3 regions of the Ideonella alba genome follow, and region 3 is predicted to be linked to each of the others. Evidence: predicted binding sites of a transcription regulator. Region 3 holds the regulator's gene; each other region holds the start of a gene.
The links. The regulator sigma-54, encoded in region 3, starts transcription at its own class of promoters, with help from an activator protein. The targets are predictions, from matches to a motif close to TGGCANGNAANCTGCTTT.
Positions count from the first base shown of each region.

Region 1: the regulator sigma-54 is predicted to act here: its motif matches at 2,867-2,884, upstream of KAK03_RS08425 (HoxN/HupN/NixA family nickel/cobalt transporter).
Region 2: the regulator sigma-54 is predicted to act here: its motif matches at 1,913-1,930, upstream of fae (formaldehyde-activating enzyme).

Region 1 covers NZ_JAGQDD010000004.1:159,184-169,550, reverse strand. Annotated here, with positions in the region: gene KAK03_RS08445 (hypothetical protein) at 1-610, shown strand, start outside; gene KAK03_RS08440 (universal stress protein) at 616-1,056, opposite strand; gene KAK03_RS08435 (aminotransferase class V-fold PLP-dependent enzyme) at 1,175-2,302, shown strand; gene nikR (nickel-responsive transcriptional regulator NikR) at 2,305-2,763, shown strand; gene KAK03_RS08425 (HoxN/HupN/NixA family nickel/cobalt transporter) at 2,916-3,734, shown strand; gene KAK03_RS08420 (TonB-dependent receptor) at 3,748-5,817, shown strand; gene KAK03_RS08415 (hypothetical protein) at 6,160-6,528, shown strand; gene KAK03_RS08410 (four-helix bundle copper-binding protein) at 6,529-6,960, opposite strand; gene KAK03_RS08405 (copper chaperone PCu(A)C) at 6,918-7,361, opposite strand; gene KAK03_RS08400 (hypothetical protein) at 7,393-8,358, opposite strand; gene KAK03_RS08395 (DUF2946 family protein) at 8,474-8,851, opposite strand; gene hpaR (homoprotocatechuate degradation operon regulator HpaR) at 8,919-9,416, opposite strand; partial or broken gene KAK03_RS08385 (fumarylacetoacetate hydrolase family protein) at 9,477-10,115, shown strand; gene KAK03_RS08380 (fumarylacetoacetate hydrolase family protein) at 10,215-10,367, shown strand, end outside.
Region 2 covers NZ_JAGQDD010000005.1:45,426-55,792, reverse strand. Annotated here, with positions in the region: gene KAK03_RS09210 (sigma-54-dependent Fis family transcriptional regulator) at 1-427, opposite strand, end outside; gene folB (dihydroneopterin aldolase) at 652-1,134, shown strand; gene fae (formaldehyde-activating enzyme) at 1,334-1,843, opposite strand; gene KAK03_RS09195 (triphosphoribosyl-dephospho-CoA synthase) at 1,961-2,842, opposite strand; gene KAK03_RS09190 (ATP-grasp domain-containing protein) at 2,892-3,815, opposite strand; gene mch (methenyltetrahydromethanopterin cyclohydrolase) at 3,824-4,822, opposite strand; gene KAK03_RS09180 (ATP-grasp domain-containing protein) at 4,819-5,988, opposite strand; gene KAK03_RS09175 (NAD(P)-dependent methylenetetrahydromethanopterin dehydrogenase) at 5,985-6,887, opposite strand; gene KAK03_RS09170 (beta-ribofuranosylaminobenzene 5'-phosphate synthase family protein) at 6,933-8,045, opposite strand; gene KAK03_RS09165 (DedA family protein) at 8,188-8,826, opposite strand; gene KAK03_RS09160 (ABC transporter substrate-binding protein) at 8,945-10,075, shown strand; gene mutL (DNA mismatch repair endonuclease MutL) at 10,098-10,367, shown strand, end outside.
Region 3 covers NZ_JAGQDD010000018.1:90,644-101,010, reverse strand. Annotated here, with positions in the region: gene KAK03_RS19640 (serine/threonine-protein kinase) at 1-346, opposite strand, end outside; gene argS (arginine--tRNA ligase) at 507-2,207, shown strand; gene KAK03_RS19630 (SPOR domain-containing protein) at 2,204-2,881, shown strand; gene KAK03_RS19625 (thiol:disulfide interchange protein DsbA/DsbL) at 2,978-3,622, shown strand; gene lptA (lipopolysaccharide transport periplasmic protein LptA) at 3,804-4,367, shown strand; gene lptB (LPS export ABC transporter ATP-binding protein) at 4,385-5,146, shown strand; gene KAK03_RS19610 (RNA polymerase factor sigma-54) at 5,202-6,716, shown strand; gene KAK03_RS19605 (THUMP domain-containing class I SAM-dependent RNA methyltransferase) at 6,776-7,999, shown strand; gene KAK03_RS19600 (hypothetical protein) at 8,003-8,314, opposite strand; gene KAK03_RS19595 (DsbA family oxidoreductase) at 8,364-9,020, opposite strand; gene KAK03_RS19590 (hypothetical protein) at 9,206-10,367, shown strand, end outside.

The DNA of each region.
Region 1 (10,367 bases), on a different contig from region 3:
CCGCCGAGACCTGCTGCAGACCCTGGCGACGATCGCACTGGCCAGCGCCGCGCCTGCCGCCACGGCTGCGCCGGCCGCCGAGCCGCTGCCCTTTGTCCCCACCGACGCACCCGAGCCCGGGCCGGCCATGCTGCGCGCGCCGCTGCGCCAGCGCAGTCCGGGCCGTCCGGGGCAGTTCGGCTTTCTGGACGGCCACTGGCGCATCCGGCATCAGCGCCTGCGCGCCGGCCTGGGCTGGGACGGCTTCGAGGGCGAGGCCAGCTGCTTCAGCGTCCTGGGAGGGCTGGCCTCGGTGGAGGAATTGCGCATCCCGGCGCGGCGCTTCTCGGGCATGGGCCTGCGGCTGCTGGATGTGCAGCAATCCCTGTGGCATGACGTCTGGGTGGGCGCGGCCAGCGGCGTGCTGGCGGGCCCCGGCCAGCCTGGCAGCTTCGAGGACGGCGCCGGGATCTTCGACAGCCAGGACGAGGAGCAGGGCCGACCGGTGATCTACCGCGGCGTGTGGGACCGCATCACGCCGCGTAGCTGCCGCTGGCAGCAGGGCAGCTCGCACGATGGCGGGCGCAGCTGGGCGCTGAACTGGTCGATGGACTGGGAGCGCGTGGGCTGAGGCGCTCAGCCTTCCTCATCCGGCGCATGCACCACCGTAACCGGCACGCCGGCGTGGTGCAGCAGCGCCTGGGCCACGCTGCCCAGCCGGCCGCTGTCGATCAGACCGGGCTGACCAGCGCCGACGATCACGCCGTCGCAATCCTCGGATTCGGCGAGGTCGCGCAGCACGGTGGCCGGCTCGCCGTGCACCACCAGCTCGGTGTAGGGCACGCCGGCGCCCCGCAGCATCTGGCCGGCCGCTTCCAGTGCGTGGTGGCCGGCGCCCTCGCTGGCGCGGTCCAGCAGTGCCGGGTCAGGCGCCAACACCACCTCGTAGAGATGCGGCGGCTCCTGGGCATTGGCCAGCACCACGGTGATCGACAGACCGGCCAGCTTCAGGCCGATCGCGTGGCGCACCGCGGCCAGAGCGGCCGGGCTGCCGTCGACGGGGAGCAGGTAGCGCATGGGATCTCCTGACAGTGGGGATGAGACCATCGTAGCGCGCAGGGGCTTGGCGTGGCGGTGCTAAGCTGACCGGCTGATCCCGCTCAACCTGCCCTCACAAGAACCCTGGAGACGCCCCATGCCCGGACTGCTGCCCGACGTCGACCCCGACGGCCTGCTCGAATACTCGGTGGTCTACACCGACCGCGCCCTGAACCACATGTCGAAGAAGTTCCAGGGCGTGATGGGTGACATCTCGCGCACCCTGAAGGCCGTCTACGGTGCCGAGGCCGCGGTGGTCATTCCCGGCAGCGGCAGCTTCGGCATGGAAGCGGTGGCGCGCCAGTTCGCCACCGGCCAGAAGGTGCTGGTGCTGCGCAATGGCTGGTTCAGCTTCCGCTGGACGCAGATCCTGGACATGGGCGCCATCCCGTCCGAGCAGCGCGTGCTCAAGGCGCGCCCGGTGGGCCCGGGCGCACAGCAGCCCTGGGCGCCCGCCTCGCTGGAGGAGGTGCGCGCCGCGATCGCCGACCAGAAGCCGGCGGTGGTCTTCGCGCCGCACGTGGAAACCGCCAGCGGCATGATCCTGCCCGACGACTACCTGAAGGCCGTGGCCGATGCGGTGCATGCGGTGGGCGGGATCTTCGTGCTGGACTGCATTGCCAGCGGCACCGTGTGGGTGGACATGGCGGCCTTGGGTATCGACGTGCTGGTCAGTGCGCCGCAAAAGGGCTGGAGCGCCGAGCCCGGCTGCGCGCTGGTGATGCTGGGCCAGGGTGGACTGAAGCGCCTGGACGAGACCACCAGCACCAGCTTTGCCGCCGACCTGAAGAAGTGGCACCAGATCATGCAGGCCTTCCTGGCCGGCGGCCACGCGTACCACACGACCATGCCCACCGGCGCGCTGACGCGCCTGCGCGATGCGATGGCCGAGATGGAGCAGCGCGGCTTTGGCGTGCTGAAGGAACAGCAGTGGGCGCTGGGCCGCGCGGTGCGCGCGATGCTGGAGGGCCGCGGCATCCGCTCGGTGGCCGCCCCCGGCTACCAGGCCCCGGGCGTGGTCGTCAGCTACACCGAGGACCCCGGCATCCAGAACGGAAGCAAGTTCATCGCCCAGGGCCTGCAGACGGCGGCCGGCGTGCCGCTGCAGTGCGACGAAGGCGCCGATTTCAAGACCTTCCGCCTGGGCCTGTTCGGCCTGGACAAGCTGGCGAATGTGGAGCGCAGCGTGGCCTCGCTGGCGGCGGCGCTGGACCGCATCGGCTGAACATGCAGCGCCTGACGATCTCGGTCGACGACGAGCTGGCCGAGGCCTTCGAGGCGGTGATCCGCGAGCGCGGTTACGCCAACCGCAGCGAGGCGTTCCGTGACCTGCTGCGCACCGAGCTGGGTCGCACGCACCAGGCGGCGCACCCGGACGGTCCCTGCATCGCCACGCTCAGCTACGTCTACAACCACCACCAGCGACAGTTGGCAGCGCGCCTGACCGATCTGCAGCACGACCACCACGAGCTGACCGTGTCCACCACCCACGCCCACCTGGACCACGAACACTGTGTGGAGGTGGTGATCCTGCGCGGCGCGGCGCGTGCGGTGCAGGCCTTTGCCGATGCGGTGATCGCCCAGCCCGGCGTCAGCCACGGCCAGCTGCACCTGGTGCCGATGGTCGAGCAGCACGGCCACGGCCACGCCCACCTGGTGCCGGCCAGCGGGCACGTCCACCGCTGATCGAGCCCTGACCGGGCTGGCGTCCAGATCGGCAACACACTGACCGAGGGTTCTCCCCAGGGTCGGCGGCTGCATCCAAGGCAGCGATGAGGGCGTAATCGCTTGGCACGCAACTTGTATGAAGATGCTGAAATTCTTCATACGCTGACGCCATGCACGACCTGCCCACTGACTGGACCGCCCTCTGCGCCCTGGTCTTCCTGCTCGGGATGCGCCACGGCTTTGACGCAGACCACCTGGCCACCATCGACGGCCTGACGCGCCTGACCCGGCGTCGCGGCGGTGCGTTCGCGCGCTGGTGTGGCGCGCTGTTTTCGCTGGGCCATGGCGCCGTGGTGTTGCTGATCGCCGCGCTGGTGGGCTCGGCCAGCGCCCAGTGGGTGCCGCCCGAGTGGATGGATGGCTTTGGCACTGGCGTGTCGATTGCCTTTCTGCTGGGCCTGGGCGTGGTCAATCTGCGAGCGGTGCTGGCGGCGGCGCCGGGCGAGCTGGTGGCGCCGGTGGGCCTGAAGGGCCGCTGGCTGGGCCGGCTGGCACAGGCGCGCAGCCCGCTGGGCGTGGCCGGCGTGGGCGCGCTGTTCGCGCTGTCCTTTGACACCCTCAGCCAGTCGGCGCTGTTTGCCGCCACCGCCACGCAGTTCGGCGGCGTGGGTCGCGCGCTGGTGCTGGGCGGCCTGTTCGTCACCGGCATGCTGGTCACCGACGGCCTGAACGGCTGGTGGATCGCCCGGCTGATCGCCCGGGCCGACCAGATCGCGGTGGTCGCCTCGCGGGTGATGGGCGCGGCGGTGGCAGGCGTGAGCCTGCTGGTGGCTGCGCTGGGCGTGGCCCGCTGGACCTCGCCGGCCTTCGAGGCCTGGACCGAGGGCCATGAACTCGCCTTCGGCACCACGGTGCTGATGGTGATCGCGCTGGGCTACGGCCTGGCGCTCTGGCTGGCGCGACGCGCACGGCCCATGACCACCCCCTGACGAGGAGATACCCATGCACACGCTGCGCCTGAAGGCGCTGGCGGGGGCGGCTGTGGCCGCTTGCGCCAGCCTGAGCCACGCCGAAGACGCCCCACAGACCGTCGAGGTCAGCGGCCGCCATTACGACAACGCCGTGGGCAGTAGCGACGCCGCCTCCGAGGGCGTGATCCGCGCCGAGCTGCTGAAAAGCCGGCCGGCGCAGCGCCCGGGTGAGGTGCTGGAGTTCGTGCCCGGCGTCATCGTCACCCAGCACTCGGGCGACGGCAAGGCCAACCAGTACTTCCTGCGCGGCTTCAACCTGGACCATGGCACCGACTTCGCCACCACCGTGTCGGGCATGCCAGTCAACATGCCCACCCACGGCCATGGCCAGGGCTATTCGGACCTGAACTTCCTGATCCCCGAGCTGGTCGACCGCATCACCTATCGCAAGGGGCCGTACTTCGCCACGCATGGTGATTTCGCGTCGGCGGGTGCCGCCGACATCGCCTACCGCATGCGGCTGGACGCGCCCTTCGTGCAGCTCACACTGGGCGAGCACGGCTACCGCAGCGCGGTGGGCGGCGGCTCGACCGAACTGGCCCCCGACACCACGCTGCTCGGTGTTGTCGAAGGGATGGTCAACGACGGCCCCTGGACCGTGCCTGAGAACCTGCGGCGCCGCAACGGCGTGCTCAGCCTCAGCCAGGGCTCGCGGGCCCAGGGCTGGTCGGCCAGCGCCATGGCGTATGACGCGCGCTGGACCAGCACCGACCAGGTGCCGCAGCGCCTGATCGACGCCGGCACCTACCAGGGCCGGCCGTTTGGCGCCTACGACTCGCTGGACCCCAGCGACGGCGGCAGCACCTCGCGCGCCAGCCTGTCGGGCGAATGGCACCGTACCGACGACGCCGGCGAGACCCGCGTCTCGGCCTACGCGATGCGCTACCGTCTGAAGCTGTTCTCCAACTTCACCTACGCGCTGGAGCGCCCGGCCACCGGCGACCAGTTCTCGCAGCAGGATGCGCGCAGCGTCTACGGCCTGCGGGCCGCGCGGGCCTGGCAGCTGAGCGACACGTTGCGCATCGAGCTGGGCGCCCAGCTGCGCCACGACCGCATCCGCGTGGGCCTGTTCGACACCCAGGCGCGCCGCATCCTGGCCACCACCCGCGAGGACGATGTGGTGCAGACCCAGGCCGCGCTCTACGCCCAGGCCGCCTGGCAGGCCACGCCCTGGCTCAAGGCCATCGCCGGCCTGCGTGCCGACCACGCGCGCTTTCGCGTTGACAGCCTGAAGGGCGATGCGATCGCGGCGGCCAACTCGGGCCGCGCCAGCGACCAGCAGCTCTCGCCCAAGCTGAGCCTGGTGCTGGGCCCCTGGGCGAAGACCGAGCTCTTCGTCAACGCCGGCCGCGGCCTGCACAGCAACGATGCGCGCGGCACCACCGCCCACCGCGATCCGAAGATCGGTGACCCGGTCGATCCGGTGCCTGGCCTGGTGCCGCAGCGCGGCTGGGAACTGGGCCTGCGCACCGAGGCGCTGCCGGGCCTGCAGAGCTCGCTGGCACTGTGGCAGCTGCGCTCGGCGTCGGAGCTGGTCTATGTGGGCGATGCCGGCGCCACCGAGGCCAGCGAGGCCAGCACCCGCCGCGGCATCGAGTTCAACAACCGCTGGACGCCCAGCCGCCACTGGCTGCTCGACGCCGACTTCGCCTGGACTCACGCCCGCTTCGACAACGGCGACCGTATCCCCAACGCGGTGGACCGCGTGGCCTCGGTGGCGGCCACACTCAAGGATTGGGGCGCCTGGTCGGCCAGCCTGCAGTGGCGCTACCTGGGCAGCGGCGCGCTGATCGAGGACAACAGCCAGCGCTCGCGGCCAGCCTCAACGCTGAACCTGCGGCTCTCGCGGGACCTGGGCGCCTGGATTGGCCGCCCGACCACGCTGACGCTGGACGTCTTCAACCTGACCAACCGGAGGGTGGATGACATCCAGTACTGGTACGAGTCGCAGTTGCCCGGCGAGGCCGCGCCGGTGGAAGACCGAATCGTGCACCCGGCCGAGCCGCGCAGCCTGCGACTGACGCTGGCGCTGAGCTTCTGAACGTCCAAGGGCCGGGCCGGGGCCCCCCTCAAGGGGGATACAGCGCCAACCAGCCCGGCATCACAATCGCCGGACACTGCGACGTGGGGCGATATCTGATCCGGCCCCAGAGCCGCCATGCAGGCCCTCGTGGCCAGGGACGGCACGATGATCCAGCTCAGAACAGCCCCTCCATCTCGGCTTCGTGCCGTAAGCTCGCTGGTCGGCCAGCGCGCCTGACAAACGCTCGGCGTACAGGCGGACATGGCGAAGTGCCCGAACTGCTCTAATCCGCTTCACTGGGACGCCCAGCAGTGCCCCAGGTGTCAAGCGGTTCTCAGCCTCACAGCCCATTGGCACGCCGTGCCTGAAACGGCCGAGGAGCGCGCTTCCCTGGAGCGCAAGCTCGGGCGCGAGCTCTCGGCGCAAGATGATCCTTGGCTGAATGCTGCCAAAAGCAAGACGACCTACCCTTTCCTGGCCGGGTTCGGTCGTGCACTGAAGGCTCAGTTCTTGATCCTGGCCGTCATCGGCATGCTCTTTGCGCTTGGCGCCCCATTCGGCATCAGTTTCATGATTGCGATGGTGTACATCGTCCTGGTCCAGGAACTGGAGGTAGTAGGCAACCCCTTCATGTTGATTCTGGGGCTCATGCTGGGCGTCGCGGTCGTCAATGGGTGCCTGGCCAAGCTGGCGAGCCGCGCGCCACCAACATCGACATCGCCGAACTGATCAGCCCAGCGCATTGGCCGCCTGGACCGCGGCCACGCAGGCGTCATGGCAGCGCTTGCATTCGGCGTGGTGCTCCGCATGCGGCTTGCAGGCCTCGATGCAGGCCTGCATTGCCGCCACCGAGGTCTTGGCCAGCGCACCCAGGTAGGCCGACTGCAGCGTGGCAGCGCGCAGCGTGGCGCCGCAGGTCAGCTCGGTGTCCAGCGCGGTGCGCAGGCAGGCGCCCAGTGACTTGTCGCCCTGGGCCAGCAGCACCTGGCAGTGGGCGATGCAGGCGTTGGCGGCGGCCACGCAGGCCTGGTAGGCGGAGACGAAGCCGGCTGGGGCCGGTTGGCCCTTGGGGGCCGCTGGCGCGCACAAGGGTGCGGCGTTGCATCGAGTGGGCTCCTTCAGTGGTGGGAGCTTGCCGCGGCGCGGGGTATCTGCACCCACACCATGACCTCCTGCTCGCCTGCGCGCTCGAAGCGCAGCACCAGCGAAAAGCGCTGCCCATTCACCAGCGGCGCCTTCAGGCCCTGCAGCAGCAGGCGCAACTCGCCGTCGTGCTTCAGTGACAGGTCGGCGCCAGCGGGCAGATCCAGGGCCTGAATGGTCTGCCCGCGCCGCTGAAGCAGCACCGACGCGGCCACGGGCGTGCGGGCGCCGAGCAGGCGATCGGCCTGGGCGCCGCGGTTGTGCAGCCGGCGCAATTGCACCTGGCCCTGGTCCTGGCCGGCGGCGCTGAGAAGGGCGTAGGGATGCTCGATCAGCAGGTCGCCAGCGCGCGTGCCGTGGGCCTGGGCCGGCAAGCCGGCCAGGCAACCGAGCAGCAGGGCGATGGGGCGGCGGCGCATCGTCCGATGATCGCAGACCCGGCCCGGCCGCTCAGAAGTCCATCGTCCAGCCCACCGCCAGCGCACGGCGCGGCACCAGCTGCAGGCCGTTGACCTGCTGGTAGACCGGCAGCTGCAGGTAGGCGTACAGCGTGGCCTGCGGGCCGACCGCCAGCGTCAGGCCGGGGCTGAAGTCAACCGTGGTCGAGCCCGACAGATCGGGCTCGGCTTCGGCGCCGCTGTCGCGGCCACGGCGACGGGCATTGAGCTGCACCACGCTGCCCAGTGTGGGCGAGAAGGCGTGCGACCAGCCCAGCGCGGCCTCGATCCGCTGACCGGGCTTGAAGTCGCGGTGGGCGGCCAGCGCGCCGCTCCAGCTGGCCTGGCCGAAGAGCGCGTCGGTCGGGCCCATGGCGCGGCGCCACGCTCCGCCCAGCACCACATCGGTGGTGCCGGTGCCGGGCTGCAGCGCGCGCTCGGCGCGGTCGCCGTTGGCATTGGCCACGGTGCTGCTGCCGGTGGGCAGCTTCAGGCCGCCGAAGAAAGCCCACGAGGTGTCGGCATCCGCGGTGGTGAACTGCCGCCGGGCCACCAACTGCACATCGCCCAGGCGGGTGAAGCGCCAGCGCTCGTCGGCGGCCAGCGCGCCGGTGTCCTCGTCGAACAGGGTGTGCAGGTGGTCGCGGCGCAGCAGCGGCACGCGCAGCGCAAAGGACCAGTCGGCGTCCGGCGCATAGCCGATGGTGGTGATCAGGCTGGTGTTGCGGGTGTGGCGCTCCAGCGCTTCCTCGTTGGTCACATCGGCGGGCGCCACCGTGGTGGTGCCCTCGCGCAGGCGGTCCTGGGTCAGCGACTCCAGGCGCAGGTCCAGGCTCCATCCGGTGTGGGCGCCGGTGGCGGACTGGGCAAAGCGGTCGGTCATCAGGCTGCAGCTGGTCGAGCCGCAGGAGGCGTGGGACAGGGCGGGGGCCAGCGCGGCGACAGACAGCGCAGCCGCCACGGCAACATGAAGATGCATGGTGTGGGATCCGGTTCGTGGGACGGGAACGGGCACCCGGCCAGCGGGTGCGGCACGCGCCCACAGGCGTGGGCAGCGGCCAGACGGGGTCAGCGCGCCGGGGCGCGCCCATCGTTCAGGCCCGGGGCGGAGGCCCCCGGGTCAGCGCCTGCGCCCATGGCCGCCTCAGCACGACGGACACCGGCGGCTCAGCCGGCCTGTCCTGCCGGAGCGTGGGCAACGCCAGCGCCAGTGGTCCGGACACCGGCATGGCCGGCGTGTGCGCCTGCAGCGAGCACCAGGGGCAATGGCCGGCACCCGACGCGGCGCCGTGCCCGGACGATGAACCGTCGTCCAGCGGCACCGTCATCGTGCCCATCACGCTGCAGACCTGCAGCATCTCGGCAGGGGTGCCGGTGGGCACGCGGTCCGCGAACGCCGGCGCCAGGGCCGCCCACAGGAGCGCCAGCGCGGCGGTCCAGGCGGCCCAGCGGTGGCGGCGGCGTCCGGTCATGCGGCGCATTCTAGGAACAGCCGAGGCGGCAAACTTGATACTTGTCTGGTGACGCCAGCAGCGGCCCTCACTCGCCGTCCACCGCCGGCAGCTCGCCCAGCAGCGCGATCACCTCGTCCAGCGTGGCGTAGAAGCGCTCGGTGAACTCGGGGCCGATGTGGTCCTCGATGCGCTGGTAGATGGCCTCGATCTGCGGTGCCAGCTCGGCCGCCAGCGCGCGCGCCTTGGGCGTGAGGGTCACGGTCACCCGGCGCGCGTCCTGCGCCTGGCGTTCACGGGTGAGCAGTCCCAGGTCGTCCATGCGCGCCAGCATCCCGGTGGTGGCGGGGCTGGAGAAGCGGCAGACGGCGCCGATCTCGCGCGGCTCCATCGGCCCGCGCTCCAGCAGCGCGCGGATGATGCGCCACTGCTGCTCGGTCACGCCGTGGGCGTTGAGGATGGGCCGGAACTGGCCGATCACGCCCTCGCGCGCATGCAGCAGCAGCAGCGGCAGGTTGCGGTGGCGAAAGCCCGCGGCCCGCGCCGCCTGGTCGCGCTTCGATCGGGGAAGGCCCTTGGTTGACATGCTCACATCTTAGCGAATACATTGCTCATGTGTGAGTGAATTTCTGCCCTGGTCTGTCCGATGAACCTGACCCCGCTGCCTGCCTCGTTCGCCGTGGCGCCCTGGCGCCTGAGCGGCGTCGTCTATGGCGCCCTGGTAAACCACGCGCCGCAGCTGGCGGCGCTGGGTGAGGCCGTCCACGCGGCGCCCTACAAGGCGCCGCCAGCGCATCCGGTGCTGCAGGTGCGGCCGCGCCACACGCTGTGCGGGCCGGACTCGGTGGTGGCGGTGCCGGCTGCGGTGGAGGTGGGGGCGTCGCTGGGCATCGTCATCGGCCGCACCGCCTGCCGCGTGTCGGTGGACGACGCGCCCGGCGTGATCGCCGGCTATGCGGTGGTGGCCGAACTGGGCCTGCCGCTCGACAGCCATTACCGGCCGGCGGTGCGCTTCAAGGCGCGCGACGGCTTCACCGTGGTCGGCCCGGTGGTGCCGGCCAGCGAAGTCGACGACCCTGACGCGCTGGCCTTGCAGGTGCTGGTGGGCGGCGTGCTGCGCCACGCCGGCCACACCGGCCAGCGCGTGCGCGGCGTGGCCGAACTGATCGCCGCGGTGACCGAGTTCATGACGCTGCAGCCCGGCGACCTGCTGCTGCTGGGCGCTGACACGCCGGCACCGCTGGCACGCGCGGGCGATTCGGTGGCGGTGGGCATCGAGGCGCTGGGCACCATGTCGTTCTCGCTGTGCGAGGAACGCAACGTCCCCGCCAGCGCCGACGAGCGCCCGGCCACCGACGGCACCGACTTGCCGCCGCGCGGCGCGGTGGCACGGGTGGCCTACGCCGGTGCGGTGCACGTCGCGAAGCCGCACCCGCACGGCCTGCAACTGGCCGACGGCCGCGTGCTGGCCGAAGACCAGGTGCAGTGGCTGCCCCCGTTCGAGGTGGGCACGATCCTGGCGCTGGGCCTGAACTAC
Region 2 (10,367 bases), on a different contig from region 3:
CGCCCGAGGCCAGGCAGGTGCCCATGCCGTTGGTGCCGGCGGTGTTCTCGCTCCAGATGGCGCCCACGCGCAGGCCCATCGGCTCCACCTGCGAGGCGAAATCGGCCGAGGTCACCATGTGCAGGATCACGCCCTCGGTGTCGGTCAGCACCACCGCGGTCTCGCCGTCGGAGAGCTGCTGGTACAGCGAGGTCATCTCGTAGCGCGCGCAGTCGATGACGTCGGCCATGCGCGACAGGCGCTCTTCCAGCGTCTTGGCCGGCAGCACCGGCAGCTCGCGCGGCCGGTCGGGGTGCAGGCGGTATTCGTTGAGGCAGCGGCTCCAAGAGCGCGCGACGATGTCGTTCGGGTCGTCGTGCTGGCCGCTGCGCACCACATCGAACACATGGTCGGCGTGGCCGTCGGAACGAGGCAGGACGAGGCTCATGGGAAAATCTCCCTGTTTCACGAGGACGGGCTCCCGACAGTTTGGGCGCCATTCCGGATTGTGGCGCTACCGCAGTAACGACCACGCCGGTGAAACCCCCGATGTTGATGGACTGAAATCAAGGCCCGGCCAGCCGATAAACGCCGGTGCCGCCGGTGGCTTGGAACTTGCCTCGACACCGCCGAACCCTGGAACCAGGAACCCGACCGGAGACATCCCCCGACATGCTTGCCGCCCTGCCCCAAGCCCACGGCACCGCCGAACCCCAGGCCCTGGACCTGATCTTCATCGAAGGCCTGCGCGTGCAGACCGTGATCGGCATCCACGACAGCGAACTGCATCGCCCGCAGCCGCTGGTGATTGACCTGCACGCCGGCGTGCCGCACGCCGACGCCTGCGACAGCGACCGCATCGCCGACACCATCGACTACAGCGTGGTGCGTGAACGCCTGCACGGCCTGATGCTTCACCATGGTGTCACGTTGCTCGAAGCACTGGCGGAGCAGATTGCGCAGATGCTGATCCACGATTTCGGTGCCCAGTGGGTGCGGGTCAAGGTGGTGAAGCCGAACAAGTTCGAGGACCTCGATGCGGTGGGCGTGCAGATCGAGCGCCGCGCCGGTGCCGCCTCGTCGCGCGCCGCCGGTGGCCGCAGTGCCCAGGTGCTGCGCTGGATCGGCTCGGGCATGGTGCCGGCCAAGTCCTGAACGGCTCACCCTGACGCCTCCGGGCCCTGCAGATGCGGGGCCCTTTTTCATCGGCAAGGAGCGCGCAGGGCGCAAAAAAGAACCGGTCAGCGGTGCTGACCGGTCATGCAACCCGGATGACCCCCGGGCGCTCGCAAGGCCCCCTTGCGTGCTCGCAACGCAGGCCGCGCCTGCCAGACAGGCGGCGGCCTCAAGCAGGTCAGTTGGCGGCGAACGGGTGCGACGCGCCACCCTTCTTGGCCACCACTTCCGCGGCGGTCGGCGTGCCGGCGACGGCGCGCTTGATCGACTCCTTGACCGCAGCGTAGTTGTAGTCCTGGATCTTCTTGTCGTCTTCGGCCAGCCAGTGGATGAAGACGCCGACCGAGATGAACAGGTTGTCGGCTTCGTCGGCGGGGATGGTGCCATCCTCGACGCAGTCGGCCACCGCCATGGCGACGCCACGCTGGGCCGGGCCGAACATCTGGACGGCCTGCTTGGCGCCCTTGATGGTGACCTTGTTGAACATCACGGTTGCCGGCTTGCACAGCAGGTTCGGGGCCACCACCGCCAGCAGCGAGGTGAAACCGTCCTTGTTGTTGGTCAGGCAGTTCGCGAACGCGGTTTCAGCGGCGCTGCCACGCGGGCCGATGATGAGGTCGATGTGAGCCACCTCATTGCCATCGCCCACGAGCGATTCGCCCACCAGCATGCGATCGATCTTGGCCATATTGTCAGTCTCCTGTGCTGTTCCTGTGTTGACGACGCCGGGGCTCATCCGCCGGCGCTGGTCAACATGGAATCACGTTCCATGCCACGTCGGGGCGCCAGGCGCCCCGGGCTATCCCTAGGGTGCCCCGCGGCGGTCGATCAGACCGTGCAGGAACAGCGTGGCCACGGTGAGATCGGCGCTGGTGCCGGGGTTGATGCCCTGCTGTTTCAGCTGCTCATCCCAGGCGCGCCAGCCCGGATCGGCGTCCAGACTGCGCCCGGCGGCGGGGCGCTGCAGCCACCGACTGGCATCGTTCATGACACACTGTGCCACCGCCGCACCGTGCTTGCGGACAATATGTGCATCGGGCGCCGAGGCCAGCCAGGCCAGGAAGACGCGCTGCACCGCCTCGGCGGCGGCGTCTTCGCGCGGACCCTGCGGCGCACCCACGCCCAGGTCGGCCCCGCCCAGCGCGTCCAGGCCCAGGCTGAACAGTTCGGCAAAGCCGTCGCGGTACTGGCGGGCAATGCGGTCGCGGTCAGCGGCCAGGCTCATCGCGGCGCGCAGGTCCAGCGTGGGTTCCTGGTGCACGTCCTCGTCGTCGGCATGGCCCAGACCGCCCGGATTGGCCCGGCGGATGGCGCGGTAGGCCGCGGCGCTGTCCTGCGGCGTCAGCTCGGCCAGCACTGCGCCCAGCGCCAGGCGCAGCGCGGTGTGATCGGCCGCACCGGCGGGCAGGCACCGCCAGGCCTGGGCCAGCGGCACGCACAGCAGCACGATGCCCAGGTTGGTGTTGCAGCCCACCCGCGCCCAGGTGGCGTCGACCGCCGCCTCGATGCCCTCGCCCACCGACCCGCCCGGACGGGCCAGCGCGGCGGCCGCGGCGTCGGCACTGTCCAGGAACTGCGCGGCCGTCATGCGGTGGCCGTCGCTGGCATGGCTGACGTTGCCGGGCTTGCGGGCGGCCACGTCCCAGGCGCAGGCGCGGCGCCAGGCGGCCTCGATGCGGGCGCTCATGGCCCGCCCCGGCCTGCGACAGGCGCCCGCTGGCGGAGCGGGAGGGGACTCATGCGCGCCGCGCGGCGCTGCGATCGGCGCAGCGTCGCGCCAGCAGGTCGTCCACCAGCGCTTGGGCGATGGAGAAGCCGGTCACCCGCTGCAGACCCTGCCAGGCGGCGATGCCGTTGACCTCCAGCACGGTCAGACCGTCCCGGGTGGGCAGGATGTCGACACCGGCATAGTCCAGACCCAGCGCCGCCGAGGCGCGCTCGGCCAGATCGGCCAGCTCGGGCGTCAGCGCCGCCGCCACCGGCCGCGCGCCCTGCTTGATGTTGTGGATCCAGTGGCCGCTGACGCGCTGCATGGCCGCGCGGGCCTGGCCACCGATCACCAGCACGCGCCAGTCGAAACCCGGCTCGGACAGCGGTGGCACCCAGCGCTGCAGGTAGGCCAGGCCGTTGAAGGGCGGCCCGGCCAGGCTGGGCAGTGGCTCGAAGCTCCCCTCGACCTGGCCCACCCGCACCAGACCCCGCCCCTGCGAGCCGAACAGCGGCTTGAGCACCAGCGCGTGGCCGGCCGCGGCCTCACGGGCGACGATGCGGCGCGTCACGGCCTCGCTCTCCGAGGTCCAGGTGGGCGGTGTGGGCAGGCCGGCGGCGTGCAGCAGCAGCGTGGTCATCGCCTTGTCCACGGTGCGCTCGATCGCACGGGCATCGTTGTAGACCGGCACACCCAGCTCACGCAGCACGTGCAGCACGCCCAGGCGCTGCGTGACCTGCTCGAAGCTGCCGCCGGCGATGCCGCGCACGATCACCGCCTCGGGCAGCGCGCGCTCGAAGCCAGGCAGGCGCAGGCCGTGGTGCGAGGCGCTGGTGTCGATGCCGCAGTCGGCCAGGTCCAGGCAGCGGCCCTGGGCGCCGCGTGCGCGCAGCGCCGCCTGCAGCTGGCGGGTGTGCCAGCCGACCTCGTCGGTCATGATCGCCACGCGCATCGTCATGCTCAGGCCGCCTCGCGCCAGCCCTGCAGCAGCACCGGCATGTCCAGCCGACCGGCCTCGAAGCTGCGGCCACTGGGCAGGTGCTGCACCACCACCGCGGCCGGAGCGAACAGCGCCGGATCGATCTTGTAGAAGTCGTAGCCGGCGGCCGAGAAGATGTCGGCGAAGGGCTTGCCGTAGTCGCGCGAGGTGCCCGAGGGCAGGCGCTGGGCCAGCGACCGCGCCGCCTCGACCTCGCCGTTGACCGACAGCGTGACCAGGCCACCGTAGAGGATGGCGTCGTTGGTGCGGCCCATGGCCTGCGCACCGTCGGCGGTGGGCGACGGCAGCGGCGCACTGGCGGTGCCGTCGACGATGTCGTCCAGCGCAAACCCCAGCTCATGCGCCTTGTGCAGCGCCACCTCCAGCACCCGGGCCACCACCTGGGTGGTGCCGGCGCGGCTGCTGGTGGGGGTGAGCACGATGGTCAGCGCCTCGGGCGCCAGGCCGGTGTCGCGCAGCACCTTGTCGATCACCACCCGCGGCGGCGCGCGATCGACCTCCAGCACCAGCACGCCGCTGCCAGCGGCATCACGCCAGGCCAGCTCGTCGAACAGCTTCTCCTTGGCTGCCAGCGCCCGTGCCGGGCCGGATCCCAGGGCAAAGAACTTCTTGCCGCCAGTCTCCTCCTTGCTGGCGGCCAGGCTCCAGCCGGCGTACTGGCTGCCCAGGCAGGCCAGCACGGGCTGCGGGCTGCTGACCTGCAGCCAGTTGGCCCAGCCGTGGCGGCCGTCGGTGACCAGCGAGACCTCGCCCAGGCCGCCCATGCAGATGCGACCGATGAGCAGGCCCGCGGCGATGCTGCCCGGGGCGTCGATGCCGGCGTCCACGATGCAGGTACCGCGCTCGTCGCGGGTCCAGCACACGCCCAGGCGCTCGGCGTCCTGCAGCAGTTGGGCCACCAGGGGCACGGCCAGGTCGTTGGGGCTGGGCCAGGCGCGGTGGCTGGTCGTGGAACTCATGCGGGGGTCTCCAGGGTCGAGGCCAGTGCGGCGCAGCGGGCGTCAAGTTGGCGGCGCAGCGCCGCTTCGTCGTCGGCCTCGGCACTGACGGTACACACAGGGGCGCCGGCCGGCAAGCGCATCGCGGCCGACGGGCGGTCATGGACATCCGGCTGGCGCGCCCACCGCGCCACCGTGGCGGCGTCAAGCTGGGCGTCATGCGCCAGACGCAGCAGTTGCAGCCCGCGCAGGCGCGGCGGCTGCCAGGCCGCCACCTGGGCCGGCGCCGGCAGGCGGCCATGCAGGCAGGCCTGCAGGTGAGCCCGCACCAGGCCGCCCTGGGGCGCATACAGGCCGGCACTGGCTGGCCAGCGGGGGTTGACCTCCAGGACCCAAGCGCTGTCCTCGTGCCAGATGAAATCGACCCCCACCACGCCGCGCAGCTCGAAGGCGGCGGCCAGGCGCTCGGCCACGCCCTGCAACAGGCTGCTCGCGCGGCCAGGCAGGCCCACCGGTCCCAGCACGCCGCCATAGGCAAAGGGCTGGCCCGCCTGCGGCTGGTGCCACTGGCGGTTCAGGCCCAGCACGCAGGCGCGGCCGGGCGCGGCGCACAGCAGGGTCATCGACATCGGCGCGCCGTCCTGCCAGCGCTGCCAGTACCAGGGGCCGTCGGCCAGTTCGGCCGCAGCCGTGTCGGCCGGTTCGGCCGCCGTCACATCGGCCGGCTGCACATGCTCGCCGCCGCGGCTGCCGCCGCGCTTGCGCAGCCAGCCCAGCGCCGGCACGGGCCGCTGGAACACCACCTCCGGGTGGGCGATGCCCCAGGCGTCCAGGCGCTCGAAGAAGGCCCGTGGATCGGCCAGCCGGCGCCAGCCCTGGGCCGGCGTGCCCAGCAGCGGGCACAGCGCGCTGCCGGCCTCCAGCAGGTCGGCGCGGTCCTCGAAGCCGCTGCCGGGCCACCAGCCGGCCAGCTCGTCGCGGCACCGTGCCAGCAGCGCCAGCAGGCGCTCGCCGTCGATCTGCGGCCGCGCCGGGTCGCCCAGCGGGCGCCAGGCCTCGGCCGCCTCGCAGGTGTCGGCGTCACCGAACAGGTCCAGCGCCAGCACGCGCAGGCCGTCGCGCCGGGCCGCCTGCGCCGCCGCCCGGACCGACAGGCCCGCCAGCGCCAGCGGACCGTGCACCGTCATGCCTGGCGCAGCAGGGCCCGCGCGGCCTCGAAGGCCTCGGCGAAGCCCAGCACGACCGGCTCGGCGGATTCGTTCATCGAGCGCAGCAGGCGCTGCTGGGTCTGGTACTTGACGTTGCCGATCGCCAGTGCGCCCAGGCCGCGGGCCTGGGTGCCGGCCACCGGCGTGCCCTTGTCCATCACGCCCACCCCGGCGATGCCTTCAGGCGGCACGGCGTTGACGTCGGCGGCCACCTTCAGCCGCGTGGCCGCCGTCAGGTCCTCGGCCGAGACCACCTGCACGCCCGCAGCGGCCGTGGCCAGGATGACATCGGCGTCGGCGATCGAGCGGCGCACCGCGTCGCGGTCACCCCCCGAGATGCCATGCAGCGTGACGCCGAAGCGCTGGCCGGTCTGCTGCGCCGCCTCTTCGGCGACGTCGATGCCGTTGCGGCTGGACAGCGCCACGTTGGCGCCCGCCATGGCCGCCATCACGCCGGCAATGCGGCCGACCGGGCCGGTGCCGCCCAGCACCACCACGCGCTGGCCCGTCAGGCCGCCCGCCCCCATCGCGACCAGTTCGGCCTCGACCGCCGCCACCATCGCCGCGGCGGTGGTGTACGAGCCGCTGGGATCGGCCATCAGCGAGACCGTGAACGGCGGCACCATCGCCTGCTGCGCCCGCTCCAGCATGTCGGCCGCCAGCACCGCGTCGCGGCCGCCGATGAAGATGGCGGTGCGCGCCAGGCCCTTGGGGCTGCGCGAGAAGATTGCGTCCTGGGTCAGGCCGCGCACCGCGTCGAGCGTGACATCGGTGTAGGGCGCCAGCACCTGGTAGCCGGCATCAGCGGCCATGTTGACATCGAAGGGGCTCATCTGGCGGCCCGGGGTGAACATGTGCAGGATGTAGGGACGTTCCATGGCTCAAGGGGCGCGTGGGAGCGCCGCGACAGTCGTTGAAAGCGGTCAGTGCAGGCGCCAGGGCGCCTGCTCGGTCTGTTGCCAGCGCCACAGGCTCTCGGCGCTGGGTCGGCTGGGTGCACGGTGGGCGGTGTCAGCGCTGTCGCTGACCAGGGCGCCATGGTCGCGCGGACGCACCATCACCAGCTGCAGGCCCTGGGCCAGCGCACCCGCCGCGCGGGCCGCGGCGATCAAGGCCTGGCCATGCTCGGGCCGGCTGACGAAGGCGAAGGACGTGGGGCCCCAGGAGCTCTGGCCCACCCCCACCGGCTCGCTGGTGAAGGCCGGGGCATGCGCCTCGAGCCAGCGCATCAGGCGGCCGATCGCGGGTCGGGTGTAGGCCTCGCCGTCCTGCGCCGGCGCGAAGTGGTCGCCGACGATCTGCTGGATCCGGCCCACGCCCATCGCAAAGGCCAGGAAATCCCCCTGGGTGGCGCCGGGCAGCACACGCATCAGCGTCTGGTGACAGATCTCGGCCGCGGCCGCGGCCGGCAGCGGCGCCAGCCGGGCCAGCGCGGCGCGTTCTTCGGCCCCTGACAGGCCGCGCGCGCCCGGCTCGATGGCCAGCAGCACCCGCCAGTTCGGCGGCAGCGCCACCCGCGCCAGCACGGGCGCCGGCTGACCATCGGCGCCCGGCCCGCCGTCCAGCAGCAGACCGCCCTGGTCGAAGCCGCCGATGCCGATGCCCGAGCGCAGGCCCCGGCCCAGGCCATGGGCCAGCGTGGCGGTGGACAGGCTCAGCTGGTGCCAGCGGGCAAAGGCCCGCCCCACCGCCAGCGCCAGCTGGGTGCCCGAGCCCAGGCCAGCATGCGCCGGCAGCACCCGGGCCAGATGCAGGTGCAGCGGCGCGGGCTGGCCGGTGCGCAACTTCAGTGCTGCCAGATGGGCCTCTGCGCGGGGCAGTTCGGCGCGGGCCTCGGGGGTGTCGGCGGTGAAGAGGTCGGTGGCGCCCGGCGCAGCGCGCAGCTCCACCCGGGTGACCCAGTCGTCCAGCACCAGGCCCAGGCTGCCGAAACGACGCCCCAGCGAGGCGGACGGATCCAGAAAGCCCAGGTGCAAGCGCCCAGGTGCGTCGACGCTGACGAGGCGGGGCGTGGCGGGGTCGGCGGACGCGGTCATGCACAGACGGTAAGCAAAGGGTGTTCCCATGCGCTCAGGGATGTCCCGCGGTGGCCATCCACGCCCGGCGGCAGGCCGCCCGCGGGCCCGCCGGCCACCCCGCCCCGCGGCCGCCCGCCTGACCCGCGGCGGGGACAATCTGTCACGCCTTGCGGCGGGCCCGCCAGGCGCCCAGCAGGGCCAGACCGCCGGGGATGAAGATCATCGCCCAGATGATCTTGTCCAGGTTCTCCTTCACCCAGGGCAGGTGGCCGAAGAAGTAGCCGGCGCTGGTCACGCCCACCACCCACAGCGTGCCGCCGGTGACGTCGAAGAAGGTGAAGCGGCTGCGGGTCATCTGCGCCACCCCGGCCACGAAGGGCGCGAAGGTGCGCAGGAACGGCATGAAGCGGGCGATGACGATGGTGATGCCGCCGTAGCGCTCATAGAAGGCGTGCGCCTGGTCGAAGGCGCGGCGGTTGAAGAAGCGCGAGTTCTCCCACTGGAAGACCTTGGGGCCCAGCGCCCGGCCGATCGTGTAGTTGCTCTGGTTGCCGGCCACGGCCGCCACCAGCATCAACGGCACCGCCAGCTGGTACTGCATCAGGCCGGCGCCACACAGCGCGCCCACCACGAACAGCAGCGAATCGCCCGGCAGGAAGGGCATCACCACCACGCCGGTCTCGACGAAGATGATCAGGAACAGCAGGGCGTAGACCCAGGCGCCGTACTGGGTGACGAACTGGGCAAGGTGAACGTCGACATGCAGCACGAAGTCGACCAGCAGGGCAAGCAGATCCATCCGCCGCATTATCGCCAGCGGCTCCGTGGCAACCCTGATGCCCAAGCCGGCAGGCGTTACCGACACTGGACCCAACGCGCCGTCTGTCCGGCGCTGATTCACCAAGGAACACCCACGCATGTGGCGACGACGGGAGGCGGCCCTGGCCGCGTTGGCGGCGGCCTGGCCCGCCTGGAGCCGGGCGGCCGAGCCGGGTGTCAGCGAGCGCGAGATCCTGATCGGCCAGAGCGCCGTGCTCAGCGGCCCGCTGGGGCTGTCGCTGCAGATGTTCAATGCCGGCGCCGCGCTGGCCCTGGCCGATGCCAATGCGCGCGGCGGCATCGGTGGCCGGCAGGTCCGGCTGGTCTCGCTGGACGACGAACTCAAGCCCGACCAGGCCCAGCGCAACTACCGCACCCTGCTGCAGGACCCGGGGGTGTTCGCCTTCTTCGGCGGCGTCGGCTCGGGCACGATCGCCGCGGTCACCCCGCTGCTGCGCGACACCGGCGTGCCCCTGGTGGGCAACTTCGCGGTGGCCGACAGCGTGCGCCAGAAGGCGCGCGGGGCGGCCTACTTCATCCGCGCCGGCTACGGCCGTGAGGCCGAGAAGCTGGTGCAGCACCTGAGCACGCTGGGCGTCGAGCGCCTGGCGGTGGCCCATCTGGACAACCCGGGCGGCACCGAAGTGCTGGCCCTGGTCCAGCAGGCGCTGAAGAAGCGCAGCGGCAAGGACCTGCTGGGGGCGGTGGCCGTGGGCAATGACGGCAGCCAGCTGGCCCAGGCGGTGGACACCCTGGCCAGGCTGGATCCCCAGGCGGTGGTGATGTTCCTCTCGGGCCCGCCGGTGGCCCAGCTGATGGAGGGTCTGTGGGCCAAGGGCCGCAGCCCCAGCTTCTACGGCATGTCCACCGTGGCCGGCGAAAAGGTCGCGGCCACGCTGGGCGCGCGGCTGCGCGGGCTGGCGATCTGCCAGACCGTGCCCTACCCCTGGAGCGGCGCCGACCCCACCGCGCGCCAGTTCCAGCAGCTGTGCGACGCCGCCAAGACCCCTGTGAGCTACACCAGCTACGAGGGCTACCTGAACGCCCTGGTGCTGCTGGAGGCGCTGCGCCGCTGCGGCAAGGAGCCCACCCGCGCCGGCCTGCACACGGTGATGCGCGGCTTCAAGGGCCGCGTCGGCGGGCTGGACCTGGACTTCAGCGATGACGCCACCGGCTCGCGCTTCGTCGAGCTGGTGCAGGTCAATGCCCAGGGGAAGTTCCTGCGCTGAGGCGGCTTTCTACAATCCGGCGATGACCGAGACCGCCGCCCCGCCCCGCCGCCCGATCCGCGAACTGCCCGACGAGCTCGTCAGCCAGATCGCCGCCGGCGAGGTGGTCGAGCGGCCCGCCTCGGTGGTGCGCGAGCTGGTGGACAACGCGCTGGACGCCGGCGCCACGCAGGTCACGGTGCGCCTGGTGGCGGGCGGCATCCGCGCCATCGTGGTGGAGGACGACGGCTGCGGCATTCCGCCCGAGGAGCTGCCGCTGGCGCTGCGCCGTCATGCCACCAGCAAGATCCGC
Region 3 (10,367 bases):
CGGCCACGTACTCCATCACCAGGTAGGCGCGACCGTCGGGCTCCTCCACGGCATCGTAGAGCTGCACCACGTTCGGATGGTTCAGGCGGCCGACCAGCGCGGCCTCGGCGGCAAAGAAGTGGGCCGCGAAATGCTGCTCGGCGGCGCTGCGGCCAGCCAGGGCCAGGGTGCGCTTGATCGCCACCTCGCGCTGGTGGAACTCGTCCCAGGCCAGGAAGACCTCGCTGGTGGCGCCCTCGCCCAGCTTCTTGATCACCTTGTACTTGCCGATCATCCGCAGCGCACCCTCCCGGGCCTGCGGCACGGTGGATTCCAGATGGCGGGACAGATCAGAAAGGTCGGACACGGCGGCGGCAGGGCAGGCGGCAAGGCGGGCGCAGCCCGCCCCCGGTCCCGGGGTACGAACGGCGCTCCCATGGTGCCCGGGCCGCGCGGCGGCAAAGCGGCGAACAGCCGGGCGCCGACCCGCCAGATCGGGCGGGGCCCCCAACCGTAGAATCGGGCCCATGATCCAAGCCAAGGCAGAGCTCCAGGCCGCGCTGGCCGCCGCCGTCGCGCAGCTGGCCCCCGACGCCGCCCTCACCCCCGTCTTCGAATCCCCCAAGCAGGCCGCCCACGGCGACCTAGCGATCACCGCCGCCATGCAGCTGGCCAAGCCGCTGAAGGCCAACCCGCGGGCGCTGGCCGAGCAGCTGATCGCCGCGCTGAAGGCCCAGCCCGCGTTCGAGCGCTGGGTGGCGGCGCTGGAGATCGCCGGCCCGGGCTTCATCAACCTGCGCCTGAAGGACAGCGCCAAGCAGGCCGTCGTCGCCGAGGTGCTGGCCGCCGGCAGCGCCTTCGGCCGCCAGCCAGCCAACGGCCGCAAGCTGATGGTCGAGTTCGTCTCGGCCAACCCCACCGGGCCGCTGCACGTGGGCCACGCCCGCCAGGGCGCGCTGGGCGACAGCCTGTGCCACCTCTTCGAGACCCAGGGCTGGGACGTCACCCGCGAGTTCTACTACAACGACGCCGGCGTGCAGATCGCCACGCTGGCCACCTCCACCCAGTGCCGCATCCAGGGCCTCAAGCCCGGTGACGACGGCTGGCCCGAGAGCGCCTACAACGGCGACTACATCGCCGACATCGCCGCCGACTTCCTGGCCAAGAAGACGGTGACGGCCGACGACCGCGCCTTCACCGCCTCGGGCGACCCGGCTGATCTGGACGGCATCCGCCAGTTCGCCGTGGCCTACCTGCGCCACGAGCAGGACCTGGACCTGCAGGCCTTCGGCGTGCAGTTCGACAGCTACTTCCTGGAAAGCAGCCTCTACACCAGCGGCCGCGTCGAGCAGACGGTGCAGCGCCTGGTGGACGCCGGCAAGACCTACGAGAAGGACGGCGCGCTGTGGCTGCGCAGCACCGACGACGGTGACGACAAGGACCGCGTGATGCGCAAGTCCGACGGCTCGTTCACCTACTTCGTGCCCGACGTGGCCTACCACGTGACCAAGTGGGAGCGCGGCTTCAGCAAGGTCATCAACTGCCAGGGCACCGACCACCACGGCACCATCGCCCGGGTGCGCGCCGGCCTGCAGGGCGTGGGCGCGGGCATTCCCCAGGGCTACCCGGACTACGTGCTCAACACCATGGTGCGGGTGGTGCGCGACGGCGCCGAGGTGAAGATCAGCAAGCGCGCCGGCAGCTACGTCACGCTGCGCGACCTGATCGACTGGACCAGCAAGGACGCGGTGCGCTTCTTCCTGATCAGCCGCAAGGCCGACACCGAGTTCACGTTCGATGTGGACCTGGCCCTGAAGCAGAACGACGAGAACCCGGTCTTCTACGTGCAGTACGCGCACGCGCGCATCTGCTCGGTGCTGGCCCAGGCCGCCGACAAGGGCCTGACGCCCGAGGGCGCCGACCCGTCGCTGCTCACCGCCCCCACCGAGCTGGCGCTGATGCTCAAGCTGGCCGACTACCCCGGCATGCTCACCAGCGCCGCGCGCGACCTGGCCCCGCACGACGTGGCCTTCTACCTGCGCGACCTGGCTGCCGCCTTCCACAGCTACTACGCCGCCGAGCGCTTCCTGGTGGACGACGCGGCCCTGGCCCGCGCCCGCTTAGGCCTGCTGGCCGCCACCCGCCAGGTGCTGCGCAATGCGCTGGCGCTGCTGGGCGTGGGCGCCCCTGACCAAATGTCGCGCGACGCCGCGCCGGAGACCGCATGAACCGCACCCCCCCGGCCGGCGCCCAGCGCGGCGGCACCTTCGTCGGCATCATCATCGGCCTGCTGATCGGCCTGGGTCTGGCGCTGCTGGTGGCGCTGTACATCGCCAAGGTGCCGGTGCCCTTCGTCGAGAAGGTGCCGCACCGCACGCCCGAGCAGGACGCCGCCGAAATCGAGCGCAACCGCAACTGGGACCCGAACGCGCCGCTGGCCGGCAAGCAGGCCGGCAAGCCGGTGAACGACGCGGCGGCCCCGGCGGCCAGCGCCCCGGCCACGGCGCCGGCCGCGCCGGCCGTGGTGCCTGACAAGCGCGCTGCCGCGTCGGCGCCCAGCCCGACCGCCCCCGCGGCCGAGCCGGCCAAGCCGGGCCGCGACCCGGCCGCCATCCTCTCCGGCCAGAGCCCCGCGGGCACCGACGCGGCGTCCAAGGACCCGTTCGTCTACTTCGTGCAGGCCGGCGCCTATTCCAACGCCGACGATGCCGAACAGCAGCGCGCCCGCCTGGCCATGCAGGGCATGACCGCCAAGGTCACCGAGCGTGAGCAGGGCGGCCGCACCGTGCACCGCGTGCGCCTGGGCCCCTACGACACCCGCGCCGAGGCCGAGGCCCTGCAGGACCGCCTGAAGGCCGGCGGCGCAGAAGCCGTGCTGGTGCGCCTGGAGCGTCCGCACTGAGGCCGCCGGCGGGCACCGATTGAACTTCCGGTCATCGCCACGGTCGCACCAGGCGTTGACACCTCACTTTCCTTGGCAGCACACAGGACGAACGACATGCTGAACCGGCGCGAATTCACGGGGGCCCTGGTGGCCGTTGGCGGTGTGGCCACCACCAGCCTGGCCCAGGCCCAGGGCGGCCCGGTCGAGGGCACCCACTACATGCGCCTGGCCAGCCCGGTGCCGGTGTCGGTGCCCGGCAAGGTGGAGGTGCTGGAATTCTTCATGTACAGCTGCCCGCACTGCTTCCAGTTCGACCCGGCGCTGGAAGCCTGGGTCAAGAAGCAGCCCGCCGACGTGGCCTTCCGCCGCGTGCCGGTGGCCTTCCGCCCCAACCTGGAGATCCACCAGCGCCTGTACTACGCGCTGGAGGCGCTGGGCCAGCTGGAAGCGCTGCACACCAAGGCCTTCAACAGCATCCACGTCGAGCACAAGATGCTGCTCAAGGACGAGGACGTGGCCGCCTGGGGCGCCGCCAACGGTCTGGACGGCGCCAAGCTGCTCGACACCATGAAGTCCTTCTCGGTGGCCGGCAAGGTGCGCGCCGCCAAGCAGACCATGGAGGCCTACCGCGTCGACGGCGTGCCGATGCTGGCCATCCAGGGCCGCTGGACCACCTCGGGCTCGACCGCCGGCACCCACGAGAAGGCGCTGGCCGTGGCCGACTACCTGGTCGCGCAAGCCCGGAAGACCAAGACCTGACCCCCTGGGCTGGCCGCTGCGCGGCGTCACCCCTCCGCCGGGGCCCGGTGCACGCCGTGCGACGCCCGCGCTGAGCCCCAGGCTGGCGCACTGACCCCGCTGGGGCTGTCTTTTTCGTGCCAACGGGCTGGCGCTCGGGTGCCGGGGCCGTAGAATGGTCTGCAATTTCCGTGCCGCAGCCATGTCCCGCCGCCCTCCCCTCTGTCTGATCGCCGCGCTGGCGCTGCTGGCCTGCGTGCCGGCCCGGGCCGAGCGGGCCGACCGGACCAAGCCGCTGGTGGTGGAGAGCGACGGCAAGAAGGCCGCCTCGGTGGACCTGAGCAAGCGCACCACCACCGTCGTCGGTAACGTGGTGATCACCCAGGGCACGCTGCAGATCAAGGCCGACAAGGTGGACGTGCGCGAAGACGCGCCCGGCCGCTTCAGCGCCACCGCGCTGGGCAGCGCCGCCCAGCCCGCCACCTTCCGCCAGAAGCGCGACCGGGTGGACGAGGTCATCGAGGCCCAGGCGCTGCGCATCGAGTACGACGGCGGCGCCGACCGCATCCGCCTGGTCGGTGAGGCCCGCATGCGCATCCTGCGCGCCGGCCAGCCGGCCGACGAGGCCACCGCGGCCGTGATCGTCTACGACCAGCCGGCCGACACGCTCACCTTCGAGGGCGGCAGCCCCGGCAGCACCGCGGCGTCCAGCCGCCCGCGCCTGGTGTTCGTGCCACGCGCCGACAACCCCGAGGCCCCGCGTTGACCACGGTCGCTCCGGTCATGGCGGCCGCCGCTGCCAGCGTCAGCCGTCTGGAGGCCACCGGCCTGCGCAAGGCCTACGGCGCGCGGGTGGTGGTCAAGGACGTGCACCTGTCGGTGGGCGCCGGCGAGGTGATCGGCCTGCTCGGCCCCAACGGCGCCGGCAAGACCACCACCTTCTACATGGTGGTCGGCCTGCTGCGCTGCGATGCCGGCGAGATCCACATCGACGGCGAGCCGGTGCACCGCAAGCCGATCCACCAGCGCTCGCGCATGGGCCTGTCCTACCTGCCGCAGGAGGCCTCGATCTTCCGCAAGCTGACGGTGGACGAGAACATCCGCGCGGTGCTGGAGCTGCAGTACGGCGCCGACGGCAAGCCGCTGTCGGACAGCGAGATCCAGTCGCGCCTGGACGGCCTGCTGAACGACCTGAGCCTGACCAGCCTGCGCGACTCGCCGGCCCCGGCGCTGTCGGGCGGCGAGCGCCGCCGCGTGGAGATCGCCCGCGCGCTGGCCACGCAGCCGCGCTTCATCCTGCTGGACGAGCCCTTCGCCGGGGTCGATCCGATCGCGGTGATCGAGATCCAGCGCATCATCCAGTTCCTCAAGGCCCGTGGCATCGGCGTGCTGATCACCGACCACAACGTCCGCGAGACCCTGGGCATCTGCGACCGCGCCTACATCATCAGCGCCGGCACCGTGCTGGCCGAGGGCACGCCCGCCCACATCGTCGAGAACCCGGACGTGCGCCGGGTCTACCTTGGCGAGCACTTCAGAATGTGACCATGACGGCCCTGCTGTATTCCCTGCCCGTCATCCCGGCTGAGCGGCGAGCGCGATGAAACCGACCCTGCAGGTCCGCCTCTCGCAGCACCTGGCGCTGACGCCCCAGCTGCAGCAGTCGATCCGCCTGCTGCAGCTGTCCACGCTGGAGCTGCACCAGGAGGTCGAGCAGATGCTCGACCAGAACCCCTTCCTCGAAACCGAGGACGAAGGGCCCGGCTTCGAATTCACCTCGGTGGACCGCGCCAGCAGCACCAGCCAGCGCGAAGAGGCCGACAGCGCCGGCGCCTCGGTGGGTGAAGGCGGCGACGAGTCCGCCGGGGTGGACAGCGCCGACTTCGGCACCACCGAGCGCGACGACTGGGAAAACGGCACCGAGCGCGACGACTTCGACGGCATCCGCGAAACCCCCGGCACCGGCAGCGGCCAGGGCAACGACGACGACTTCGAGCCGCAGGAGCGCAGCGTCAGCGGCCCCACGCTGCAGGAGCACCTGCGCCAGCAGCTGCTGGGCATGCGCCTGTCGCCGCAGGACGCCGCCGCAGTGCATGTGCTGATCGAGTCGCTCGACGAGGACGGCTACCTGGATGGCACGCTGGAGGACATCGCCGAGCGCGTGGCCGACAGCCTGGGCCTGGGTGACCTGGACGACCGCGACGAGCTGCTGGACCAGCTGCGCTGCGGCCTGGCCTGGCTGCAGAGCATGGAGCCCGCCGGCGTGGGCGCTGCCAACCTGGGCGACTGCCTGTGCCTGCAGCTGCGCCACCGCCCCGCGGGCCCGGCGCGCGACTGCGCGATGGCCATCGCCCGCAGCCACCTCGAGCTGCTCGCCCGGCGCGACCTGAAGAAGCTGGCCAGCGCCACCGGCGCCGACGAGCCCACCGTCAAGGCCGCGCAGGCGCTGATCGTGGCCTGCGAGCCCAAGCCCGGCCGGCCCTTCTCGCCGGCCGAGAGCCTGATCGTGGTGCCCGATGTGATCGTCGTGAAGAGCGGCCGCAACTGGAAGGTCACGCTCAACCCCGACGTGATGCCCAAGCTGCGCGTCAGCGAGCTCTACGCCCAGGCCATCCGCGGCCAGCGCGGCGGCGGCAACCTGTCGGCGCGGCTGCAGGAAGCACGCTGGTTCATCCGCAACATCCAGCAGCGCTTCGACACCATCCAGCGCGTCAGCCAGGCCATCGTCGAGCGCCAGAAGGCCTTCTTCACGCACGGCGAGATCGCGATGAAGCCGCTGGTGCTGCGCGAGATCGCCGACGAGCTGGGCCTGCACGAATCCACCATCTCCCGCGTGACCACCGCCAAGTACATGGCCACGCCCTTTGGCACCTTCGAGCTGAAGTACTTCTTCGGCTCCAGCCTGAACACCGACGCCGGTGGCAACGCCAGCTCCACCGCGGTGCGGGCGCTGATCAAGCAGTTCGTCGCCGCCGAGGACATCAAGAAGCCGCTGTCCGACAGCCAGATCGCCGACATGCTGGAAGAGCAGGGCATCCAGGTGGCGCGCCGCACCGTGGCCAAGTACCGTGAAGCCTTGAAGATTGCGCCGGCCAACCTGCGCAAAGCCATGTGAACACCCCCCGCCGCGTCACCCGCAGCGACGCGCCGGCCGCCGCCCTCGGCCCCGGCGTGATGTTCCTGCCCTGCGCCGCCGGGGTGGAGCCGCTGCTGGCCGATGAATGCGCGCGTTTGCTGCCCGAGGGCACGAATGTGGAGGCCAGCCGCGGCGGCGTCTTCGTCGATGGCACGCCTGAGGACGCGCTGCGCCTGAACCTGGGCAGCCGCCTGGCCCAGCGCGTGCTGTGGCAGGTGGCCGGCGGCGTCTACCGCGACGAGCGTGATCTGTACGACCTGGCCCGCCAGGTCGACTGGACCCGCTGGATCACCCCCGCGCAGACGCTGCGCGTGGACACCAGCGCCTGGCGCAGCCCGCTGCACAGCCTGAACTTCGCCGGCCTGAAGATCAAGGACGCGGTGTGTGACGCGCTGCGCGACGCCACCGGCGAGCGCCCCAGCGTCGACACCCGCTTCCCCGACCTGTCGCTGGTGCTGCACCTGGGCCCCGAGCATGCGCAGCTGAGCGTGGACCTGTCCGGCGAAGCCCTGTTCAAGCGCGGCTGGCGCGAGGCCAAGGGCGAAGCCCCGCTCAAGGAGACGCTGGCCGCCGCCATGCTGGCCGCCGCCGGCTGGCAAGGCCGCGAACAGGACGGCCCGCTGCTCGACCCCTGCTGCGGCGCCGGCACCATCGCCATCGAGGCCGCGCAGATCGCCTGCGGCATCGCCCCCGGCGGGCAGCGCCGCTTCGCGTTCGAGAAGCTGCTGCCCTTCAAGCCGCTGCTGGGCACCTGGGGCCAGATGAAGCGCGCCGCCGAGGCCGCCGTCCACGCGCCCGCGGTGAAGATCTACGCCGGCGACGTGAGCTTTCGCATGACCGACTTCGCCACCCGCAACGCCGAGCGCGCCGGGGTGGCCCACGCCATCGAGTTCAAGACCGCCGACGCGCTGCAGCGCCCCGCCCCCGCCGAGGCCGGCACCATCGTGATGAACCCCCCCTATGGCGAGCGTATTGCGCCCAAGGGTTCCGGCCAGGGCACCGGCGGCGTGCGCGGCGAGGTGATGGGCGAGCGCTTCGAAGGCGCCGCCGACGCCGGCGAGTTCTACGCCCGCCTGGCCGCCCACTGGAAGAAGGCCTACACCGGCTGGACCGCCTGGGTCCTCACCCCCGAGGCCAAGACCCCCAGCCTGATGCGCCTGAAGGAAAGCCGCCGCGTGCCGATGTGGAACGGTCCGATCGAGTGCCGGATGTTCCGGTTTGATCTGGTGGCGGGGTCGATGCGCAAGGATGCGGCAGGTTGAAGCTCAGCGCTTGACCACCGGCCTGCCCGTGAGTGTGGCCAGATAGCGCGAGACGCGGTCGTGCTGAGCCGTCATGCGCTCGGCCATGCCCTTTTGCGGCGTGGCCAGCAGGCGGTCCATCGACGCCGAGGTGATCGTGGCCACCGCCACCGGCGGCACCACGCTGCGGTCGACGTAGACCTCGTACTCGTAGCCGCCAATGGTGGCGATGTGGTCCACGGTCGCGGTGCGTGCTGCGACGGCTTCGCTCAGGGCCCGACGGGCCAGATCCGACGGTTCCTGGGCGCACACGGCGGCGGACAGGGACCAGGCCATCACGGCGCTCAACCATCGTGTCACGAGGTGCCGCCTGTCTGTGCCGGCTTCAGGCCGCGGCCGCCCCGGCCGCCTGCCGCAGCGCCTGCGCAAACACTTCGGGCGGCTGCCCGCCGCTGACCAGGTACTGGCGGTTGATCACCACCGCGGGCACCGAGTGGATGCCGGCCTGCTGCCACAGCGCCTGCTCCTGGCGCACCTCGGCGGCGTAGCGCTGCGGATCGTCGATCACTGCGGCGGCCTCGGCGGCGTCCAGCCCGGCCTCGGCCGCGGCGGCGCGCAGCACCGCCGGGTCGGCCGGGTTCAGGCCGTCGCGGTGGTAGGCCAGCAGCAGCGCCTGCTTCAGCGCCTTCTGTTCGGTCTCACCCACGGTGCCGGCCCAGTGCAGCAGGCGGTGGCCGTCGAAGGTGTTCCAGATGCGGGTGCGGTTGGCGGTGCGCATCGGAAAGCCCAGCGCTTCGGCGCGCTGCTGGATCATCTGCGCGGCGCCGGCCAGTTCCTCGCGGCTGCGGCCGTACTTGCGTGACAGGTGCCCGGCGATCTCCTCGCCCTCGGGCGGCATCTGCGGGTTCAGCTCGAAGGGCTGGAAGCGCAGCGATACCGGGCCGATCTCGGGGCCTACCTGGGCCAGCGCCTGCTCCAGCGAGGCCAGGCCGATCGCGCACCAGGGGCACACGATGTCGGAGACGAACTCGATCTGCATCATGGCCCTAGTCTAGGTCCATGGCGCGCTCACTTATGATCGACGGCACATCGACCTGACAAACAACAGGGGGAGACATGATGCGATGGACAGGATGGCGCGCGGCGCGCCGGGCAGGGGTGACTGTGCTCTGCGCAGTCCTGGTGGCCTGCGGAGGCGGTGGCGGTGGAGGCGGTGGCTCGGATCCTGTGACGCCGCCAGGCGACACGACCAGTGGCCTGCTGCCCACTGCGCCGGCGGTCGGCGCGACCCTGCATGTCGACGCCACCGTCCTGCGCCCGCTGCGCGACGGCACGGTCAGCGTCTACCGGGGCCGCACGATCAACTCGGGCGCGACCACCGAGTACGACAACACCGTCACGCAAAGCGTCAGCGGCACGCGTCTGCTGGACCAGGCCAGCAATGACCTGGGCCAGGGGCCGGCCACGGCCGATCCGGTCGTCGTGGCCAACGGCCGGGTCACGATGAACACCAGCATGCCCTGGACCGACGGCGGCCCGCAGAACCCCTTCGAGCTGGTGCTGCTGAGCTCACCGGTGCGGCTTGGCGAGCGGCATGTTGCCATCGACAAGCGCTACACCGACGTGGGCACCGATCTGGATGGCGACAAGCTGAATGACCAGATGGATGTGGCCATCTGGACCCTGGTGAAGTCCGAGGACACGATCGATCTGCCGCAGCGCAGCGACGTCAAGGCCGTGCGTGTGGACACCGAGATCCGGCTGCGTGCCCGCTACAGCAGCGACGGCTCGACCAGCGATGTCGTCTCGGCCACGGTCTCCGAGTGGTACGCACCGGGACTGGGTCTGGTCCGGCGAACGCTCGATCTGCCCGGCTCCATCCCCCGCGCCCAGGCCGAGGAGGTGCTGGTGACGATGGATGCGCTCGACACCGGCCTGGGTTACACGCCGCTGCAGGTCCAGGTTGGCGCCAGCGGCTCGCCGGTGGCGGGACAGACCCTGCCCGAGCCCCGCGCCGCGGCAGCCTGGGACAGCCACGCGGTGGTGGCCACCAGCATCCCGGGCCGCAGGGCGTCAGAAGGTCTGGCCTTCAGCCAGCTCGATGCGCGCGGACAGGTGATCAAGACCGCGGTGTTCCGCAGCCAGGACATCCTGGAGCCCGGCAACGCCGTCGTCGACGTTCAGCTGCTGGCCACGCCCGATGCCCTGCTGACCGTGCTCTCCTCCAGCCGCGGCAGCCGCCTGCTGAGGCTGGACACCACCGGGCAGACGCGGCTGGATGCCGGCAGCGTGGCGCTGGTCAGTGGTCCGCTGGAAGCGGACTACGACAGGGTCCTGACCACCGCAACCGTGGTGGGCAACACGCTGTGGTTGGCCTGGATCGCCCCAG